2 regions of the Paraburkholderia sp. SIMBA_030 genome follow, and region 2 is predicted to be linked to the other one. Evidence: predicted binding sites of a transcription regulator. Region 2 holds the regulator's gene; the other holds the start of a gene.

Region 1 (11,084 bases), on a different contig from region 2:
GCCTCTATTTTGACCTAGCAAACAAAAAAGCACCCGCGAAGGGTGCTTTTTCTTACAGCATTTACGCTTGGGAAGCAGCGCGGTCTTTCGAGACCAGCTTTTCCTTGATCCGGGCCGACTTGCCCGAACGGTCGCGCAGGTAGTACAGTTTCGCACGACGCACATCGCCACGACGCTTCACGACGATGCTTGCCAGCAGCGGCGAGTACGTCTGGAACGTACGCTCGACGCCTTCGCCCGACGAGATCTTGCGGACGATGAACGACGAATTCAGACCACGGTTACGCTTGGCGATCACGACGCCTTCGTAAGCCTGAACACGCTTACGCGTACCTTCAACCACATTCACGCTGACGATCACCGTGTCGCCGGGGGCGAATTCGGGGATGGTCTTCTCGCCGAGGGCGCGCGCGATTTCTTCCTGCTCGAGTTTTGCAATCAGATTCATCACTTACTCCTAAGTCCATCTTGTCGGCGTTCGTACCTGCCTTGCGGCGACGGCCCCGATAGAGGATGGGTTCACATCAGGCGCCGTACACGCATGTGCGGCGCCGCCTATGTCCGCTCGAAAGACCAAGGCTTTACGCCTTCGACGCTTCCTTCGCGAGACTCGCAAGCCATGCCTCGTCGGCACGGCTCAACATCTTGTTCTTTCTGGCCTTCACGATCAGATCGGGCCGTTTATTCAACGTGTTGCGCAACGCTTCACGCCGGCGCCACGCTTCGATTTCCGCATGATGGCCGCCGAGCAGCACATCGGGCACACGTACGCCGGCGTATTCTTCCGGGCGCGTGTAATGCGGGCAATCCAGCAGCACGTCGACGAAACTGTCCTGCACCGCCGATTGCGAATCGTTCAACACACCGGGCAACTGGCGCACGACGGCGTCCATCAACGCCATGGCAGGCAACTCGCCGCCTGACAGCACGAAGTCGCCGAGGCTGACTTCTTCGTCGACGACGCGGTCGAGCAAACGCTGATCGATCGCTTCATAGCGCCCGCACAACAGAATCAGACCGGGCTCGGCAGCAAACTGCATAACACGATCGTGATTCAGCGTGGCACCTTGCGGCGACATCATCACGACGCGCGAGGCGCCGATGCCCTGCTCCGCCTGCGCCGCTTTCGCCGCGCTGATCGCGTCTTCGAGCGGCTTGGCCAGCATGACCATGCCGGGGCCGCCGCCGTACGGGCGATCGTCGATCGTGCGGTAGTTATCCGTAGTGAAATCACGTGGATTCCACGTACGCAAACCGTAGCGCTCCTGCTTCGCCGCACGGCTGGTGATACCCCAGTCGGTCAGCGCACGGAACATGTCGGGAAAGAGCGTAACGACATCGAACTGCATCGCTCTCTCCGGTCAGCGACTCATTTAGTAATCGGCTTCCCAGTCGACGATGATCTGCTTCGCCGCCTGATCCACCGTTTTGACAAAGACGCCGACGAACGGGATCAAACGCTCGCCGGTGACCGGCTTACCGCTTTTATCGGTGGCCGGGTATTCGATGCGCAACACCGAGTGCGCGCCGTTGTCGATCATGTCTGCAACCTTGCCGAGGGCGACCCCGGCAACGTTCATCACATCCAGGCCGAGCAGATCGACCCAATAGAATTCGTCGGCCTCGAGGGCTGGGAATTCGCTGCGGCTGATATAGACGCGGGAGCCGCGCAGTGCCAGCGCCACATCGCGGTCAGCGACGCCGCCCAGATGGGCAACCACACTGTCGCTATGCGTTTTCGCCTGCAGAGACGGCGCCGACTTGCGCTCGTGGCCTTTCATGAGCCACCAGCGCTTCGCGCTCAGCATCGCATCGCCGCCGTGGCCGGCATCCGCATGCGCGGCTACCTTGACCCAGCCTTTGAGGCCATAAGCGTCGACGATTGCGCCGACCTCGACCGCATCGGCCGGCCAGCTTTCCGCCGTTTCCGCGCGCATTTCTGCTGCGTTGGAACCAGCGCTTGCAACATTGGCTTTCGCCTTGCCTTCGGCCCGTTCGACCGGCTTGCGGACGAATGCACCGAACGGCGCCTGATCAGACGTCTTCGCGCGCGGAGCCGCCTTGGCGAGACCTGAACTGCCGGAATCACGCTCGGACATGAGAGAACCTCGCTGCAAACTTCGACGCCTGCTTCAGCACGAACTGCAAAATAACTCGCGCATCGGACTGCTCACGCAAGCTGCGCGAGCCGCCGGCCGAACCGACGACGATACGTATCCAGCTACCATTAAGCAGCCGGCTGCGCCTTCTGCGCTTCTTTCACGAGACGCTCGACGGTCGGCGACAGTTGTGCGCCAACGCCTTGCCAGTACGTCAGGCGGTCTTGAGCGATACGCAGCGACTCACCCTTCGTAGCGACCGGGTTGTAGAAGCCAACGCGCTCGATGAAGCGGCCGTCACGACGGTTACGCGAATCAGTTGCGACGATGTTGTAGAACGGGCGCTTCTTGGAGCCGCCACGAGCCAAGCGGATGATGACCATATTAAAATCCTTGAAAACCGGGGTGCGGAACGACTGAAACACGCGATTATAGCGGGAAACCAACGCCATAACAAACACTTACCGGGATAAACTGGGCGACGGGGTTGCGCCGGCCATACAGACGGGCGCGCCAGACAACGTGGAAACGCCCGAATTACCTGACGGAGCGCCCGTGGACCGCCTGCTGCCTGCCTTTTTGTTCGCCGCGCTTGTGCCGTTGCCGCTGTTCACCCTTTTTGCCGTTTTTACCCGATTAGCTCCGCCGACCGGCTTCACCCGTGCCGCGCGCATGCAATCCCTACGCATCGTCGCAGCATTGTGGTTCGCCGCCACCGCCCTGCCAGCGCTGGCCGCGTTGCCGGTCGAGCGCATCAAACTGCCGCCCGGCTTCCACATCGAGGTATTGTCGGACGCGGTGCCGAGCGCGCGAGCGATGGCGCTCTCGCCGAAGGGTACGCTCTACATAGGTAGCCTCGACGGCCACGTCTACGCGCTTGAACTGCAGAACGGGCGCGTAACGGCTCGCCATGTGATCGCTTCCGGGCTGCAGATGCCGGCGGGCGTCGCGTGGCGGGACGGCTCGCTGTATGTGTCCGCGGTGTCGAAAATTCTGCGCTTCGACGCGATCGACGCCCACCTGAACGATCCAACGACGCCGGTCGTCGTGACCGACAAACTGCCCACCGGGACTCACCACGGCTGGAAATTCATCGCTTTCGGGCCCGACGGCAAACTGTACGTGCCGCAAGGCGCGCCCTGCAACGTCTGCCTGAAAGACCGCGACCGCTTCGCAATGATCGGACGAATGGACCCGGACGGCAGCCATTACGAGGTGGTGGCGCGCGGCGTACGCAATACGGTCGGCTTCGCGTGGCACCCGGTCACGCATGAGCTGTGGTTCGCCGACAACGGCCGCGACCTGATGGGCGACGACGCGCCGGACGACAAGCTGAACCACGCGCCGCGCGCCGGCATGGATTTCGGCTTTCCGTTCTGCCATGGCGGCGACACGCCCGACCCCGAATTCGGCAAAGACCACCCGTGCAGCTCATTTACCCCGCCAGTGGTCAAGCTCGGCGCCCACGTCGCTTCGCTCGGCATGCGCTTTTACAGCGGTCCGATGTTTCCGGCCGCCTATCGCGACAATATTTTCATCGCCGAGCACGGTTCGTGGAATCGCAGCACGAAGGTCGGTTACCGCGTCGTACGGGTGATCGCCAGTCCGGACGGCAGCAACGGTCGTCAGGAAGTATTTGCCGAAGGCTGGCTTCAACCAGGTGAGGCGGTATGGGGCCGCCCTGCCGACGTACTGCCGATGCCCGACGGGTCGCTTCTGATCAGCGACGATTACGCGGGCGCGGTCTATCGCGTGACGTATAAAGCACCGTGAGCCGTGCGCTGACCTCCTCGCGGAGCACACAAGCGCCGAAGCTGGCGCAAATCGGCGCCGACCCGTCACCCGCGCCGCGGATGTGGCCGCACGTCGCGTGACCGCCGACGCGCGGCGGGCGTAGAATGCGCGTCGGTCCGCGTCCACCGGCGCTCCGCTCCTTTCGACCGCCTGTCACTCTGCTCTCGCCTACATGTTCACCCTTGCTTCGACTTCCCCGCGTTTCAGATCCAAGACGATTACCGCTGCGCTGGCGTTCTTCTTCGGCAGCCTCGGTGCACATCGCTTCTATCTCTATGGACTGCGCGACATCTACGGCTGGGCGCATCTGATCGGCACGCTGATCGGCATTCCAGGCGCGATGCTGGTGGTGGCAAGCGAACGCACCTCGATGCTCGGGTGGGCGCTGGCATTGCCCGGCGCAGTTTCGCTGCTTGCGGCGTTTCTCGCTGCGATCGTCTACGGCCTGCGTCCTGACGAAAAATGGGATGCGCAGTTCAACGCGCAAACCCAACGCAAGAGCCGCTCTGGCTGGACAGTCATTTTCGTCGTGATCTTTTCGCTGCTGATCGGCGCGTTCCTGCTGATGACGGGCCTCGCAATCTCGTTCCAGACATACTTCGAAAGCCAGGTGCAAGCGGCCAAAGCGCTGTCGCAATAACGCGCCGCCGCTGCGCTAAAAAAGATCGAGTTGCGGATCGTCGCGCACCGGCTGCGCCGGGCGCAACGGCTCGATACGGCGAAAGTGCGACATATCCAGAATCCCGCGATCTCGCTCGTTCAGACCAAGACGGCGCACCGCTTTGTGGAATCGCTGCTTGAGCAGATCCGCCCACAAGCCCTCGCCCTTCATTCGATGCGCGAACGACGAGTCGTAGTCCTTCCCGCCCCGCATATCTCGCACGCGGCTCATCACCCGATCCGCACGATCGGGAAAATGCGCCGCGAGCCAATCCTTGAATAGCGGCGCGACTTCCCACGGCAAGCGCAGCACGATATAGCTCGCATTGCTCGCGCCAGCCTCTGCACAGGCTTCCAGCACGCGCTCCATATCCGGTTCGGTGACGAACGGAATCACCGGCGCGATGCTCACGCCCACCGGAATCCCCGCCTCGCTCAATGTACGAATCGTGCGCAAGCGACGCGACGGCGTGGCCGCTCTCGGTTCGAGCGTGCGGGCAACCTCCGCATCCAGCGTGGTGATCGTGATCGCCGCCATGAATTGCCCACGCGCCGCCATCGGCGCGAGCAGATCGATATCGCGCTCGATCAGCGATGATTTTGTGATCGCCGCAAACGGTTGGCCACGCTCGCTGAGCACCTCGATCACCCGCCGCGTAAGGCGCAAGTCGCGTTCGACGGGCTGCCATGCGTCCGTATTGACGCCAAGGGCAATCGGCTCCGGCACATAGGACTTCTTCGACAGTTCGCGCTCGAGCAATTCCGGCGCATTGACCTTCGCGTAGATGCGGCTTTCGAAGTCGAGCCCGGGCGACAGACCTAAATAACTATGCGTGGGTCGCGCGAAACAATATATACAGCCGTGTTCACAGCCGCGGTACGGATTCAGCGACACGCTAAACGGGATATCCGGCGACGCATTGCGGGTGAGAATGGTCTTGGCCTGCTCTTCGAATACCTGGGTGCGCAAGACCTTCGGCCCTTCGTCCTCGCTGCATGGCAGCCAGCCGTCGTCCACCGCCTCGCGCTGGTCGACTTCATAACGGCCCTGCAGGTTCGTCACCGCACCGCGCCCTTTGCGAGGCGCGGGCGGAGCGATCGGAAATTCGGTGTCGGGATGGGTCACGGCTCGAACGGGCAAAACGACGACGGCAAACAAAAACGACGCAGAATACCTGTATAAATATACAGTATTTACGCCGTTTGTCGAGCCCAGTCTCGCCCTGCCGCACCGCTTAGTCACCGACCGCGATGGTCAGCGTTTCCTTGATCTCTTCCATCACCACGTAGCTCTTCGACTGCACCGCGCCGGGCAGTTGCAGCAGGATGTCGCCCAGCAGCTTCCGGTAGTCGGCCATTTCGCCGATACGCGCCTTGATCAGATAGTCGAAATCGCCCGAAACGAGATGGCACTCGAGCACCTCGGGGATCTTCTGCACCTCGCGGCGGAACTGGTCGAACATGTTGCCGCTTTTGTGATCGAGCGTGATTTCGACGAACACCAGCAACGCCGCGCCCAATTCCGCCGGATTCACCCGCGCGTGATAGCCGGTGATCACACCGTCGCGCTCCATGCGCTTGACGCGCTCAATGCACGGCGTGACCGACAGCCCGACCTGCTCGGCGAGGTCTTTCATGGCCATGCGGCCGTCCTCCTGCAGCAACCGCAGGATCCTGCGATCGAGTTTGTCGAGGGTGCGAACCGGGTGGCGCTGTGTACGCATGGTGTTTTTGCTGAAAATCTTGAAAATACAATAACAAAACCTACCTGACTGCTAATAGTATAGCGGTTAACACTGGGCGAACCGCGTTACACCTCGTGAATCGAACGAATCCAAACGAATCGACGAGCACACCGCCCTCAAATCTTTCCGGAGCAATCATGCGAGTCGTCGTTTTGGGCAGTGGCGTCGTCGGGGTGACGAGTGCTTATTATCTGGCGCGTGCGGGTCATGACGTGACCGTGATCGATCGCGAGGCCGGCCCGGCGCTCGAAACCAGTTTTGCCAACGCCGGCCAGATTTCGCCGGGCTATGCATCGCCGTGGGCGGCGCCCGGCGTGCCGCTGAAGGCGGTCAAGTGGATGTTCCAGAAGCATGCGCCGCTGGCGATCCGCCTCGACGGCACGCAATTCCAGTTGCAATGGATGTGGCAGATGCTGCAGAACTGCACGGAGTCGCGTTATGCGGTGAACAAGGGCCGCATGGTCCGTCTCGCCGAATACAGCCGCGATTGTCTGCAAGCGCTGCGCGCCGACACCGGTATCCAGTACGAAGGCCGCACCGGCGGCACGCTGCAGGTGTTCCGCACGCAACAACAATTCGACGGTGCCGCGAAAGACATCGCGGTGCTGAAAGACGCCAATGTGTCGTACGAACTGCTGTCGGCCGCCGAACTGGCGCAGGCCGAACCGGCGCTCGCCGCGGTCTCGCACAAGCTGACGGGCGGCCTGCGTCTGCCGGGAGACGAAACCGGCGACTGCCAGATGTTCACCACGCGTCTCGCCGCGCTGGCCGAGCAACTGGGCGTCAAATTCCGCTACAACACGCCGATCGATGCGCTCGCGATGGCGGGCGAGCGCATCGCCGGCGTGCAGTGCGGCAGCGAACTGGTGCGCGCGGATTCGTTCGTCGTCGCGCTCGGTTCGTACTCGACCAGATTCCTGTCCGGCCTCGTGAAGATTCCGGTCTATCCGCTCAAGGGTTATTCGATCACCGCGCCGATCATCAACGCGGCGGCGGCGCCGGTGTCGACCGTGCTCGACGAAACCTACAAGATCGCGATCACGCGCTTCGACGACCGGATTCGCGTCGGCGGCATGGCGGAGATCGTCGGCTTCGACGAGTCGTTGCGCCAGGCGCGCCGCGAAACGCTCGAACTGTGCGTGAACGACCTGTTCCCGGGCGGCGGCGATACGTCGAAGGCCACCTTCTGGACCGGCCTGCGCCCGATGACGCCGGACGGCACGCCGATCGTCGGCCGCACGCCGGTGCCGAACCTGTTCCTGAACACCGGCCACGGCACGCTCGGCTGGACGATGTCATGCGGCTCGGGTCAGTTGCTGGCCGATGTGATGTCGGGCAAGCAACCGGCGATCAAGGCGGACGACCTGTCGGTGCACCGCTATCTCGGCGAGAGTGCCGAAGCGCATCGCCCGGCTTATGCTTAAGCTTTAACGCTTCCGCGAGCGGTTGAGCCGGTCTGCGCAGGATTGCTATCGCAAACAGACCGGCCTGACAAAGACAAACGGCGCCTCACAAGGCGCCGTTTGTCTTTTTACGCACGAGCTTTCGCCACATCGCTCGGGATAAGTGAAGCATCAGAACTGATCTTCCGACAACGCCAGCACGCCCTCGCCGCCCTTCGCGCTAACGATCGAAGCTTCCAGTGCCGACGCTTGCGGCAACACGTGCTCGGCATAGAACTGCGCGGTGGCGATCTTGGCGCCGTAGAACGACGGATCTTCGGCGCGCTTTTCAGCAGCCACGAGCAACGCGCGCGCCATCTGCCAGCCGCCCAGCACGATGCCCGCGAGCTTCAGATACGGCACGCTGCCGGCGAACACCGCATTGGGATCCGATTTCGTATGAGCGACGACGAAATCGACCGCGGCGCCCAGCGACCGATGCCCTTGCGCCAGATACTTCCTCATCGATTCGAACGCAGGGCCTTGCTGTGCGCCGAGCGCGTCGACGGTTTCAGCCACGTCAGCCAGCAGCGACTTCGCCACCGCGCCGCTGTCTCGCACCGTCTTGCGGCCGATCAGGTCATTCGCCTGGATCGCGGTCGTGCCTTCGTAGATCGGCAGGATGCGCGCGTCGCGATAGTACTGCGCGGCGCCCGTTTCTTCGATGAAGCCCATGCCGCCGTGCACCTGCACGCCGAGGCTCGTCACGTCGATCGACAACTCCGTGCTCCAGCCTTTCACGATCGGCACGAGGTATTCGTAGATCGCCTGATGTTCAGCGCGTTTTGCTTCGTCCGGATGACGATGCGCGATGTCGCAGTGAGCCGCGGCAACATAGGCCAATGCGCGCGACGCTTCGGTGAGCGAACGCATCGTCGACAGCATGCGGCGCACGTCCGGGTGCTGAATGATCGCAACAGATTGCTTCGCGGAGCCATCCACAGGACGGCTTTGCACGCGATCCTTCGCGTACGCGACCGCTTTCTGATACGCGCGGTCCGACACGCCGACGCCTTGCATGCCCACGGCGAAACGTGCCGCGTTCATCATGATGAACATGTATTCGAGGCCGCGATTTTCTTCGCCGATCAGGTGACCGATCGCACCGCCGTGATCGCCGAATTGCAGCACCGCTGTCGGGCTCGCCTTGATGCCGAGCTTGTGCTCGATCGACACGCAATGCACGTCATTGCGCTCACCGAGCGAGCCGTCTTCGTTGACGAGAAACTTCGGCACGATAAAAAGCGAAATGCCCTTCACGCCTTCCGGCGCGTTCGGCGTGCGCGCCAGCACGAGATGGGCGATGTTCTTCGCCATATCGTGCTCGCCCCACGTGATGAAAATCTTCGTGCCGAACAGCTTGAACGAACCGTCGCCTTGCGGCTCGGCGCGCGTGCGCACCAGCGCGAGATCGGAGCCGGCCTGCGGCTCGGTCAGGTTCATCGTGCCGGTCCACTCGCCGGAAATCAGCTTGGGCACATAGGTCTGTTTTTGCGCTTCGGTGCCGGCGGTGAGCAGTGCTTCGATCGCGCCGTCGGTCAGCAGCGGACACAGCGCGAACGACAGGTTCGACGCATTGAGCATCTCGATGCACGGCGTGGCGATCAGCTTCGGCAGCCCCTGGCCCTCGTAGTCGACCGGGTGTTGCACGCCTTGCCAGCCGCCTTGCGCGAACTGGCGGAACGCGTCCCTGAACCCGGGCGTCGCGGTCACCACGCCATCCTTCCAGCTGCTCGGGTTGCGGTCGCCTTCGACGTTCAGCGGCGCCAGCACTTCGCCGCACAGTTTCGCCGATTCTTCGAGCACGGCTTGAGCCGTGTCGAGATTCGCGTCTTCGAAGCCGGGCAATTTGGCGATCTCTTCGAGACCGGCCAGCTCTTTCATCGCGAACAGCATGTCCTTGATGGGCGCGTTATACATGTCAGTTCTCCTCCTGCCTCGATATAAAAAGGGCGCTGGACTTGATCGGTCCCGCGCCCTTCATTTGCTGCCAGACGCCTTTTTACAGCACGCCGTGGTGGTTAGCCGAGCTCGCTAACGAGTTCCGGCACGAGCGTGAACAGGTCGCCCACCAGACCGTAATCGGCGACGCTGAAAATCGGCGCTTCCGGGTCCTTGTTGATCGCCACGATCACCTTCGAGTCTTTCATGCCGGCCAGATGCTGGATCGCACCCGAGATACCGACTGCCACGTACAGTTGCGGTGCGACGATCTTGCCGGTTTGCCCAACCTGGTAGTCGTTCGGCACGAAGCCCGCATCCACTGCCGCACGCGAGGCGCCCAGCGCTGCGTTCAGCTTGTCGGCCAGCGGCTCCAGCACCTTCGTGTAGTTCTCGCCGTTGCCCAGACCCCGGCCGCCCGACACGATGATCTTCGCCGACGTCAGTTCCGGACGGTCCAGCTTCGTCACTTCACGGCTGACGAACTGCGAGATGCCCGAGTCTGCTGCCGCTTCAATTTTTTCCACCGTTGCGCTGCCGCCAACGGCTGCCACGGCGTCGAAACCGGTCGTGCGCACCGTGATGACCTTGATCGGATCAGCCGATTGCACGGTAGCGATCGCGTTACCGGCGTAGATCGGACGTTCGAACGTATCCGCCGAATCCACTGCCGTGATGTCGCTGATCTGCGCCACATCGAGCTTCGCTGCGATACGCGGCGCGATGTTCTTGCCGTAGGCGGTAGCCGGCGCGAGGATATGCGAGTAGTCCTTCGCGATGTTCAGCACCGTCGCTTCGACGTTTTCCGCGAGGCCCGCTTCGAGTTGCGGCGCGTCGGCGAGCAGCACCTTGGAAACACCAGCAATCTTCGCTGCGGCATCCGCAGCAGCTTGTGCGTTGTGACCCGCCACCAGCACGTGAATATCGCCACCGATCTTCTGCGCGGCTGCAATCGTGTTCAGCGTCGCGGCCTTGATCGATGCGTTGTCGTGTTCAGCAATTACCAGATTCGTCATTTGCTCTGTCTCCTCACAGCACCTTGGCTTCGGTCTTCAGCTTCTCGACCAGCGTCTTCACATCCGGCACCATCACCCCGGCGGAGCGCTTCGGCGGCTCGGCGACCTTCAGCGTCTTCAGGCGCGGCGTGACGTCGACACCCAGGTCTTCCGGCTTGAGGGTTTCCAGCGGCTTCTTCTTCGCCTTCATGATGTTCGGCAGCGTCACGTAGCGCGGCTCGTTCAGGCGCAGGTCGGTCGTGACCACGGCCGGCAGCGTCAGCGACAGCGTTTCAGCGCCGCCGTCCACTTCACGCGACACCGTTGCCTTGCCGTCCGCGACCACAACTTTCGAGGCAAACGTCGCCTGCGGCAGATTAGCCAGCGCGGCGAGCATCTGGCCGGTCT
Region 2 (11,084 bases):
TCGATGGGCACCGAGATCGACGCGATCAACGAGTTCGAAGCGCTGGCCGAAAAGCGCGCAGATGCGCCGACCGCGATCAGCCTGCTCGACTGAGTTTCCTGTCTTTGCATCACGTGAGCGGTTCGGAAGCAATCAGCAACCGGGCCGCCTCATGAAGTTATTCCACTGACCGACCAGCGAGATCTACGCGCCATGCCGAAATTTGCAGCGAATCTAACCATGCTGTTCAATGAAGTCCCGTTCCTCGACCGCTTTCAGGCAGCCGCGGACGCGGGCTTCAACGCCGTCGAATTCCTGTTTCCGTATCCGTATCAGATCGCCGAACTGAGCGAGCGTCTGCAACAGAACCGTCTGAAGCTCGTGCTGCACAACCTGCCCGCGGGCAACTGGGAAGCGGGTGAACGCGGCATCGCGTGCCTGCCTGATCGCGTGGGCGAGTTCCAGGAAGGCGTCGGCCGCGCGATCGAATACGCGAAGGCTTTGAAGGTGCCGCAACTGAACTGCCTCGTCGGCATTCCGAGCGCGGGCGTCGATGCGGACAAGGCACGCTCGACGATCGTCGATAACCTGCGCTTTGCCGCAGGCGAACTGAAGAAGGCCGGCATCAAGCTGCTGGTCGAGCCGTGCAATTCGTACGACATCCCGGGCTTCGCGCTGAACCGCTCGGGCGAAGGCCTCGAGGTGATCCGCGCAGTCGGCTCGGACAATCTGTTCCTGCAATACGACATCTATCACATGCAACGGATGGAAGGCGAACTCTCGGCGACGATCAAGAAGAACCTGCCGCAGATCGCGCACATCCAGCTCGCCGACAACCCGGGCCGCAACGAACCGGGCACCGGCGAAATCAACTACCCGTTCCTGTTCGACCTGCTCGACTCGCTCGGCTACGACGGTTACGTCGGTTGCGAATATAAGCCGCGCACCACTACCACGGCCGGCCTCGGCTGGGTGCAGAGCGTGGCCGGGCAAACACGCGGCGCAGCCCACACCGCCGCCTGATTGAATCAGGCGCATCACGCCCCGAAGCAAGTCCCCCTGGGGGACCCCAAACAACACTGGAGATTCAGAAACATGGCAAAGATCGGTTTTATCGGCCTCGGCATCATGGGTGCACACATGGCACGCAACCTCATCAAGGGCGGTCACTCGCTGTTCGTGAACGGTGCATACCCGGTGCCGGAAGATCTGGGCAAGACGACCAGCGTGGTCGCCAATTCGACCGCCGTCGCGCAAGCCGCCGACGTCGTCATCATCATGGTGCCGGACACGCCTGACGTCGCCAACGTGCTGTTCGCCGACGACGGCGTCGCCGCCGGTCTCACGAAGGGCAAGCTGGTGATCGACATGAGCTCGATCTCGCCGCTCGACACACAGGCCTTCGCGAAGAAGATCAACGCGCTCGGCGTCGACTACCTCGATGCGCCGGTGTCCGGCGGCGAAGTCGGCGCGCGTGAAGCGTCGCTGACGATCATGGTCGGCGGTCCGGAAAAGGCTTTTGCGCTGGCCAAGCCGCTGTTCGAACTGATGGGCAAGAACATCTCGCTGATCGGCGACAACGGCGCGGGGCAAACCTGCAAGGTCGCGAATCAGATCATCGTTGCGCTGAATATCGAAGCGGTCGCTGAAGCACTGCTGTTCGCGTCGCGCTCGGGTGCCGATCCGGAGCGGGTTCGCAAAGCGCTGATGGGCGGCTTCGCCTCGTCGCGGATTCTCGAAGTGCACGGCGAGCGCATGACCAGGCGCAAATTCGATCCGGGCTTCCGCATCGAACTGCACCAGAAGGATCTGAACCTCGCGCTCGACGGCGCACGCAAGCTGGGCATCGCCCTGCCGCATACGGCGAGCGCGCAGCAGTTGTTCAGCGTATGCGCGGCGAACGGCGGCAAGGCATGGGATCACTCGGCGATGGTGCGCGCACTGGAAATCATGGCGAACTACGAAGTTGCGCAAGCGCCGGATAGCGAAGCAAAGGCTGCTTGACAACGCATTTCCCGCAAAGGCCGGTTGCACGGGTCGCACACGCGACCCGCCGATCGGAGCGAACCGCGACAGGCCAATCAGGGAGTCTGCAGCGAGCGTCAAACGCAGCACATAAAAACAACATCAAGCAGTTACACAGGTTGCCGTGATCGTTGCATCGTCATCGTCACGGCAATCGCAGGTGGGGCGCCCGGTTCGTCGTGCGGCATGTGCGGCGGAGCGGGCAAATCGTGCCGCTCTGGGCTGAGAGCGGCAAGTGGGGTCCGCAGCGGCACCCGGCGGCGCCGGGGAAGCCTTGGTCGGTCAGACGTCGTCGTCGGGTGTCCGGCTGTCGGATTTCATGCTTCAATACGTATCGAACACCCTCTGCAACGCCACCGCTCCGGTGCCGCCCGCGGCCAGCGCCAGCATCAGCAGCACGCGCGCCTTGTACGGGTTCAGCGATCCCGCGCTGACGAAACCCAGCGGATCATCCGCGGCTGCGCCGTTGCGCATCACATGCCCGGAACCCACCCGCGACGAACGCACCACCGCGACGCCTTGCGAGGCTGCGTCGGCCAACGCCTGCAGCATCGTCGCGTGAATCGAGCCGTTACCCGTGCCCGCTACCACGATGCCGCGCACGCCCGCGGCGACCAGCGCATCCACGGCGATCCGCGATACGCCCGCATAGCTCGCGACGATCTCCACATGCGGCCACGTCGCGCCGATCACGAATTCGGTCGCGACCGTATGCGGGCGCACCACGCCGCGCTGGAATTCGACCCGGCCGTCCTGCACCCAACCGAGCGCGCCGATTTCCGGCGACTGGAATGCATCGACGGCGTAGGTGCTCGTCTTGACCACATCGCGAGCGCTGTGGATCCGGTTGTTGAACGCGACCAGCACGCCCTGCCCGCGCGACGCTTCATGCGCCGCGACCGTCACCGCGTTGTGCAGATTCAGCGGGCCGTCGGCGGAAAGCGCCGAGGCCGGGCGCATCGCCGCGGTCAGCACGACCGGCTTGGCGGACTTGATCGTCAGATGCAGCAGGTAGGCGGTTTCTTCGAGCGTGTCGGTGCCGTGCGTGATCACCACGCCGTCGATTTCGTCGGACGCCAGCAGCGTGTTGACGCGTTGCGCGAGCGTGGTCCATAGCGGCATCGCCATGTCTTTGCTGTCGACGCTGGCAATCTGCTCGGCTTGAATCCGTGCGACGGTGGACAAGGCCGGCACCACGGCCAGCAGTTGATCGACGCCGACCACGCCCGCCTGGTAGCCGGACGTATTGGTGGCGTCCGCGGCCGCCCCGGCAATCGTGCCGCCGGTCGCCAGCACGGCAATACGAGGCAACAGCGGTGCCGGCGGCGGCGTTGCGCCGTCGTCAGGAGGCGTCGCGGAAGAGGAAATCAAAGTATTCATGGCGGCGATTGTAAGCGATGCGCCGCGCGCCGCAATGCGTTTAAAAAACGCATTGCCGTTCGTTTTATGTCGGGTCAGCGCGGGCCATGGCGGCCCGCTCCCCGTCAAACTGATTAAGCCGCTTCGCGCAGTTGCGCGGCGATTTCCGCTTCGTTCAACTGCGGCGCGAACATCTCGATCAGCCGATAAGCATACGCGCGCAGGAACGCGCCCTTGCGTAACCCAACCCGTGTCGTGCTCGCTTCGAACAGATGCTGCGTATCCAGCGCGACCAGTTCCGTGTCGCGTTTCGGATCGTAGGCCATCGCCGCGACCACGCCGATCCCCATGCCGAGTTCGACGTAGGTCTTGATCACGTCAGCGTCGATGGCGGTCAGCACCACGTCCGGCAATGCGCCCGCTTTCGCGAATGCCTGGTCGATGTGCGAGCGGCCCGTGAAGTCCTGGTCGTACGTGACGATCGGGAATTCGGCGATCTCGTCGAGCGTCAGGTTCGGCCGCCCTACCAGCGGATGGCCCTTGGGCACGACCACGATGTGATGCCATGAATAGCACGGGAAGGTGACGATATCCGGGAAACGGTCGAGCGCTTCGGTCGAAATGCCGATGTCCGCTTCGCCGTTGATGATCATCTGCGCGATCTGCTGCGGGCTGCCCTGGCGCAGCGCCAGATGCACTTTCGGAAACACCTCGGTGAACTGGCGGATCACCTTCGGCAGCGCGTAACGCGCCTGCGTGTGAGTCGTCGCCACGACCAGGTGGCCGCTATCCTGATCGGCGTACTGGCGTGCCACGCGACGCAGATTCTCCGCGTCGAGCAGCATCCGCTCGATCAACTGATGCACCGCCTTGCCCGGCTCGGTGAGACCCGTCAGACGCTTGCCGCGCCGGATGAAAATATCGACGCCGAGTTCGTCTTCGAGATCCTTGATCTGTTTCGATACGCCCGACTGCGACGTGTACAACACGTTCGCCACTTCAGTCAGATTCATGTTCTGACGCACGGCCTCGCGCACGAAGCGCAATTGCTGGAAGTTCATTTGTATGTCTCCGGTTCAGCCGGAGTCAGGTTATTTGAATGGGTTTTCTTAAGACGATCCGACGCATTGGGCTCATTGCGCAGGAAAAACGCGCAACGCACGCGGCACCGCGGTGACGCCGTCGCCGATCGCCAGTTGCAGATCGCGCCACGCTTCGCGATCGAGTTCCGCTTCGAGCACGTTGCCCTCGCGGCCCGCGAGTTCGACGCGCACCGAGCCGCCGAGCGTCACCACGCGCCGCACATCGACGACGATGCCTTCGCGATGGCCCGCTGCCTGCGGATACAACTGCAGATCGTGCGGACGCACATAGGCGAACGCCGGGCCGCTGAAATCAGCCTTGATCGCAACCGGCAGCGCCGCGCCGTCCACCACGAAGCCGCTCGAATCGACCTTGCCATGCAGCCGGTTCGCCGCGCCGAGAAACTCGTAGACGAACGAGGTCTGCGGATGGTCGTACACGTCTTGCGGACTACCGACCTGCTCCACGTGTCCGCGATTGAGCACGACGATCCGATCAGCCACTTCGAGCGCTTCTTCCTGATCGTGCGTGACGAAGATCGTCGAGATATGCAGATCGTCATGCAGACGCCGCAGCCAGCTGCGCAGTTCCTTGCGGACCTTCGCATCCAGTGCGCCGAACGGTTCGTCGAGCAGCAGCACCTTCGGTTCGACGGCCAACGCGCGCGCCAGGGCAATCCGCTGCCGCTGACCGCCCGACAGTTCCGACGGATAGCGTTGCGCGAGCCAATCGAGTTGCACGAGCTTCAGCAGCTCATGCACCTTCTGGCGAATCACCGCTTCCGACGGCCGTTCCTTGCGCGGCTTCACGCGCAGGCCGAACGCGACGTTCTCGAACACCGTCATATGACGGAACAGCGCGTAATGCTGGAACACGAAACCCACTTCGCGCTCGCGCGCACCGACCGTCGCGACGTCCTGGCCTTGCAGCACGACCTGGCCGCCGTCCGCGTATTCGAGTCCGGCGATCACACGCAGCAAGGTCGTCTTGCCACAGCCCGACGGCCCGAGCAGCGCAACCAGTTCGCCCGGCGGGAAATCGAGCGAAACGTTATCGAGCGCGACGAAATCGCCAAAGCGCTTTTGCAGGTGACGAACGGTGATACCCATTACAGCTCTCCTTGCTTGACCGGGTGCTGATGCAACGCCTTCGCCGTATTCGCGGACGATGCCGACGACGGCGGTATGACGGGACCCGCGTACGCGGGCACATTGCGCGCGCCCGACAGTTCCGCCGACATATGGCGTTCGGCGAGCAGCTTCAGACCGAGCGTCACGAGTGCGAGCAAGGCCAGCACCGACGCCACGGCGAACGCCGCCGCGAAGTTGTATTCGTTGTAGAGAATTTCGACGTGCAGCGGCATCGTGTCGGTTTGTCCGCGAATGTGGCCGGATACCACCGAGACCGCGCCGAACTCGCCCATCGCCCGCGCATTGCACAGAATCACGCCGTACAGCAGGCCCCATTTGACGTTCGGCAGCGTGACGCGGCGAAATATCTGCCAGCCCGACGCGCCGAGCACGTGCGCGGCCTCTTCTTCGTCGTTGCCTTGCGCCTGCATCAACGGAATCAGTTCGCGCGCGACGAACGGGAACGTGACGAAGATCGTCGCCAGCACGATGCCCGGCACGGCGAAGATGATCTGAACGTTGTGCGCTTGCAGCCATGGCCCGAACCAGCCTTGCGCGCCGAACATCAGCACGTAGATCAAACCGGAAATCACCGGCGAGACCGAGAACGGCAGATCGATCAGCGTGGTCAGGAGCGCCTTGCCACGGAATTCGAATTTGGCGATACACCATGACGCGGCCAGGCCGAACACCAGATTCAGCGGCACGGCGATCGCGGCGGTTATCACGGTGAGCTTGATCGCCGAAAGCGCATCCGGATCGGCGAGCGATTCCAGATAGAAGCCGAGCCCCTTGCTCAACGCCTGATAGAACACCGCGACCAGCGGCACCACCAGAAACAGCGCGAGAAACAGCAATGCGATGCCGGTCAGAATCCAGCGCACGACCGGCGGCTCGGTCACCGGATCGGGACGGCGAACCACGTCGAGCGGCGCGCGCGCAGCGGCGATCGCTGCGGCATCGACAGTATCACGGCTCATTGCACACCTCCGCCGCTCACTGGAACGCTCACCGCGACGCTCGCGGCGGCAGGCGCCGGGCCCGCCCCGCCGCGGCCCGTGCGCCGCTGCAAATACCACTGCAATGTATTGATCAATAACAGCATCAGGAACGACACGACCAGCATCACGACCGCCAATGCAGTGGCGCCGGCGTAATCGTATTGTTCGAGCTTGGTGATGATCAGCAGCGACGTGATTTCCGACTTCATCGGCACGTTACCGGCGATAAAGATCACCGAACCGTATTCGCCGAGCGCCCGTGCGAACGCCAATGCGAAGCCGGTCAGCAATGCCGGAAACACCGCCGGCAGCACCACGCGCCGGAACGTCAGCCAACGCGATGCGCCGAGGCACGCGGCGGCTTCTTCCTGCTCGCGCTCGAACTCTTCGAGCACCGGCTGCACGGTCCGCACAACGAACGGCAAACCGATGAAGGTCAACGCGATCAGCACGCCGGCCGGCGTAAAAGCGACCTTGATGCCGAGCGGTTCAAGAAACTGCCCGATCCAGCCGTTTCCGGCGTACACCGCCGCAAGCGAAATACCGGCGACGGATGTCGGCAGCGCAAACGGCAGATCGACCACCGCGTCGACAAGCCGTTTGAACGGGAACGTGTAGCGCACCAGCACCCACGCTACCAGGAAGCCGAACACCGCGTTGATCAATGCGCCGCCGAGCGCCGAGAAAAACGTCAGCCGATACGACGCGAGCACGCGCGGCGAACTCACCGCGCGCACGAACTGACTCCAGTCGAGCGTCGCCGTCTTGAGAAAAGTGGCTGCGAGCGGAATCAGCACCACGAGGCTCAAATAAGCCACCGTGATGCCGAGCGTCAGGCCAAAACCGGGCAACGCGCTCGGTTTTCGGAAGGTCAACGTCGTCATGCTGGATACTCTTTCAGGGTTGATGCTTGCGGCTTTTTTTGTCTTCCGGCTGGCCAGAAAGCGCGCTGGACAAGCGCGCTTTCTGGCGAGTGGTTACCGCATCTGTCCACCTATGCCGGTTCAGGCATCGACAGTCTTACTGCGGCTGGTAAATCGAATCGAACACGCCACCGTCCGCAAAATGCGTCTTCTGCGCATTCGCCCAGCCGCCGAACGAGTCGTCCACCGTGTACAGCTTCAGCTTCGGAAACTTTGCGGTCAGCTCGGCCGGCACCTTGTTCGAACGTGGACGGTAGAAGTTCTTCGCGGCGATTTCCTGGCCCTGCTCGCTATACAGGAAGTTCAGATACGCTTCGGCCAGCTTGCGCGTGCCGTGCCTGTCGACCACCTTGTCCACCACCGCGACCGGCGGCTCGGCCAGAATGCTCACCGACGGCACGACGATCTCGAACTTGTCCGGACCGAATTCCTTCAGCGACAGGAACGCTTCGTTTTCCCACGCGATCAGCACGTCGCCGATGCCGCGTTGCACGAAGCTGGTGGTCGCGCCGCGCGCGCCCGAATCCAGCACGCCGGCATTCTTATAGAGCTTGCCGACGAACTCCCTGGCCTTCTGATCGTTGCCGCCCGGCTGATGTTCGGCGTATGCCCATGCAGCCAGATAGTTCCAGCGCGCGCCGCCCGACGTCTTCGGATTCGGCGTGACGATCGACACACCCGGCCTGGCCAGATCGTCCCAGTCCTTGATGTGCTTCGGGTTGCCTTTGCGCACGAGGAACACGATCGTCGACGTGTACGGCGACGCGTTGTCCGGCAAACGCTTTTGCCAACCCTTGTCCAGCAAACCTTTGTTGGCCAGCGCGTCGATGTCGTAGGCCAGCGCCAGCGTCACGACGTCCGCTTGCAGACCGTCGAGCACCGAACGCGCCTGAGCGCCCGAGCCGCCATGCGACTGCTTGAAGGTGACCGACTCGCCCGTCTTCGCTTTCCACTCCTTGCCGAATGCCTGGTTGACGTCCTGGTACAGTTCGCGCGTCGGGTCGTACGACACGTTCAGCAGCGTCGTATCGGCGGCGTGCGCTTGCGCCATCACGCCGACTGCGGTTGCCGCGCCGAACGCGAGCGCCGCGATAAGTTTTCTGGTCTCGCCTGCCAGCCCCGTGCCCTGATGGTTCATGCCAACTTTCTCCGCGTTGTAGTCCGCTGAAACAGCGTGTGGTGTTGTTTTGCGTCGCGGTCACGTGCACATGAGCGCCAACTCGGAGGCCAGTCTATCGAAGGGCTTTCATCATTAAAAATAATGTTTCCTCATTCTTTAATACGCAAAAGTGGTAATGGCAGCTGGATAAGGCGTTGCGGCACCAAAACGGATGTTGGAACGTCCTTTTGAGACGCCGGAACGCCACCCCAACCGACGAACTTAAAGTAAAGCTTGAATTGCGGTGAATACTGTATAAAAATACAGTCACCTGTTCATACATACAGTGGCGCCATGACCAAACTCACCGCACGACAGCAGCAGGTTTTCGATCTGATTCGCCGGGCTATCGAACGCACCGGCTTCCCTCCCACCCGCGCGGAAATCGCCGCCGAGCTGGGTTTCAGTTCGGCCAACTCGGCCGAAGAACATCTGCGGGCTCTCGCCCGCAAGGGTGTGATCGAACTCGCGGCGGGTGCGTCGCGCGGCATTCGTCTGCTGGCAGGCCCCGAAGATTCGCCGCATCAGTTCACGCTGCCACACGCCAGCATCATGCAACTGTCGCTGCCGCTGATTGGCCGCGTCGCTGCCGGTAGCCCGATCCTCGCGCAGGAACATATCTCGCAGCACTATGCGTGCGACCCGGCGCTGTTCTCGAGTAAGCCGGACTACCTGCTGAAAGTTCGCGGGCTGTCGATGCGCGACGCCGGCATCTTCGACGGCGACCTGCTCGCGGTGCAAAAGAAAAGCGAAGCGAAAGACGGCCAGATCATCATCGCGCGCCTGGGCGACGACGTGACGGTCAAGCGCTTGAAGCGCCGGCCGAACGGCATCGAGCTGATCGCCGAGAACCCCGACTACGAAAACATCTTCGTTCAGACCGGCAGTGCGGATTTCGCGCTGGAAGGCATCGCTGTCGGGCTGATCCGCCCCGGCGAGTTCTGAGCGCCCGCTTCTACCAACGCTTGCCCGACGCCAACGCGTCGCTGCCCCTACGTTGAATCGCCTGGAGAGACTCATGGAACGCTTTGCCCGCCTGCTGCCTTTTCGCCAGTTCGGCCGTTTGCGCCATCTGCGCAAGCTGGTGCCCTGTTCGCTGAACGAGGCGTCCACGGCCAACTCTCCGTCGCTATTCGACGAACCGGCATCGCGCGCGTCGAGCTTGCCGTCGTCGTTGCCGGCTTTCGCTCGCGTGTCGTTGAATTCGGGGCTGAATACGGCCGAGCCGGCGCGACGCGCGCCGGTGCGCGTCTATCACGGGCCATCGCGGCTGATCATGGTCGGCACGGTAGACGCCGTGTGCCGGATGATCGATCGCTGCATCGCTGAAGAAGCCAATGTGCACGGCGCGGTGTTCGAGTCATGAGGTGTAGGGCGCGATGCGTTGTTGCCCTGCGGTTGGCCCACTGTTGCTGTTCAGTTGCCCCGCTCGCGCCTCGTCAGATATTGCATCGCGTGGGATCGTTTTCGTGTGGCCGTGGTCCACGCTAGACCACCCTTGATAGAGAGCTCCACTCGATGGCAGTTTCTACACGCACCAAACGCGGCGCCACACGGCCGCTGATCGTTGTTCTGATTGTGATTGTGGTGATGGCCGCGCTGGGATACGGCTATGCATCGCCGTATATTGCGCTGAACAATCTGAAACGCGCGGCGGACGCGCGCGATGCGGAGACCGTCAATCAGTATGTCGACTTTCCAGCGTTGCGCGAGAGCCTGAAGCAGCAGGTCACCGGCTTGCTGACACGCCGGCTCAACGCACATGGCAACGGCAACCCATTCGCCGCGATCGGCGCGATGATCGGCGTTGCGCTGATCGGTCCGCTGGTGGACGCGTATGCGACACCGGACGGCGTTGCTGCATTGCTGAACGGCATGCCGCCGCGTGGCGAACCGGGCGAACGGCCGCCTGCACCGCCTGCCGCGCAAAACGCCCCTGGCGCAGCTGCGTCTGCGCCCTCTGCCGGAAGCCATACCGCCAATAGCACGACTAGCAATGCAACCAGCAGCGCCACGCCGCCGCAACCGCCGCAAACCACGGCCGGCTATCGCGGTGTCAACGAATTCGTCGTCAGGTATCAGCACGGCGCGGGCGACGCGCGCTACGCCGCGATTTTGCGGCGCGAAGGTTGGTTCACATGGAAGCTGGCCGCGGTCGACCTGAACGACTGATCGTTCGGTCGACGCGGCTCATGTTGCTGGCGTCAAGCCGCCGCCTGCTGCTGTTCCTGCGCGGACGAACACGCCACCAGAATGCTGCAGGAGACCCGGTCGAGCAGCGGCGTATTCCCCGCGCCCATCCACCAGCGCGACAGGCCAGTGCGGCAACGGTGGCCGACCACCACCAGGTCCACATGCAGTTCGTTGGCGAGATTGGCAATCTCGTCGATGGGATGACCGAACGCAAAATGTCCTTGCGCGTTGA

What was found. The regulator LexA, encoded in region 2, represses DNA repair genes until DNA is damaged. The targets are predictions, from matches to a motif close to ACTGTATNNNNATACAGT.
Region 1: the regulator LexA is predicted to act here: its motif matches at 5,728-5,745, upstream of SB772_RS32830 (PA0069 family radical SAM protein).

The regions. Positions count from the first base shown of each region.
Region 1 is NZ_JAWRXB010000024.1:89,046-100,129, reverse strand. It holds gene rplS (50S ribosomal protein L19) at 62-448, opposite strand; gene trmD (tRNA (guanosine(37)-N1)-methyltransferase TrmD) at 582-1,349, opposite strand; gene rimM (ribosome maturation factor RimM) at 1,374-2,099, opposite strand; gene rpsP (30S ribosomal protein S16) at 2,228-2,482, opposite strand; gene SB772_RS32840 (PQQ-dependent sugar dehydrogenase) at 2,772-3,872, shown strand; gene SB772_RS32835 (NINE protein) at 4,066-4,533, shown strand; gene SB772_RS32830 (PA0069 family radical SAM protein) at 4,549-5,679, opposite strand; gene SB772_RS32825 (Lrp/AsnC ligand binding domain-containing protein) at 5,789-6,277, opposite strand; gene SB772_RS32820 (D-amino acid dehydrogenase) at 6,436-7,722, shown strand; gene SB772_RS32815 (acyl-CoA dehydrogenase) at 7,873-9,660, opposite strand; gene SB772_RS32810 (electron transfer flavoprotein subunit alpha/FixB family protein) at 9,762-10,697, opposite strand; gene SB772_RS32805 (electron transfer flavoprotein subunit beta/FixA family protein) at 10,711-11,084, opposite strand, start outside.
Region 2 is NZ_JAWRXB010000004.1:244,137-255,220, forward strand. It holds gene gcl (glyoxylate carboligase) at 1-93, shown strand, start outside; gene hyi (hydroxypyruvate isomerase) at 193-1,002, shown strand; gene SB772_RS08600 (2-hydroxy-3-oxopropionate reductase) at 1,075-1,983, shown strand; gene SB772_RS08605 (asparaginase) at 2,329-3,384, opposite strand; gene SB772_RS08610 (CysB family HTH-type transcriptional regulator) at 3,498-4,424, opposite strand; gene SB772_RS08615 (sulfate/molybdate ABC transporter ATP-binding protein) at 4,497-5,555, opposite strand; gene cysW (sulfate ABC transporter permease subunit CysW) at 5,555-6,556, opposite strand; gene cysT (sulfate ABC transporter permease subunit CysT) at 6,553-7,461, opposite strand; gene SB772_RS08630 (sulfate ABC transporter substrate-binding protein) at 7,598-8,638, opposite strand; gene lexA (transcriptional repressor LexA) at 8,954-9,604, shown strand; gene SB772_RS08640 (hypothetical protein) at 9,678-10,025, shown strand; gene SB772_RS08645 (DUF2939 domain-containing protein) at 10,178-10,831, shown strand; gene SB772_RS08650 (universal stress protein) at 10,864-11,084, opposite strand, start outside.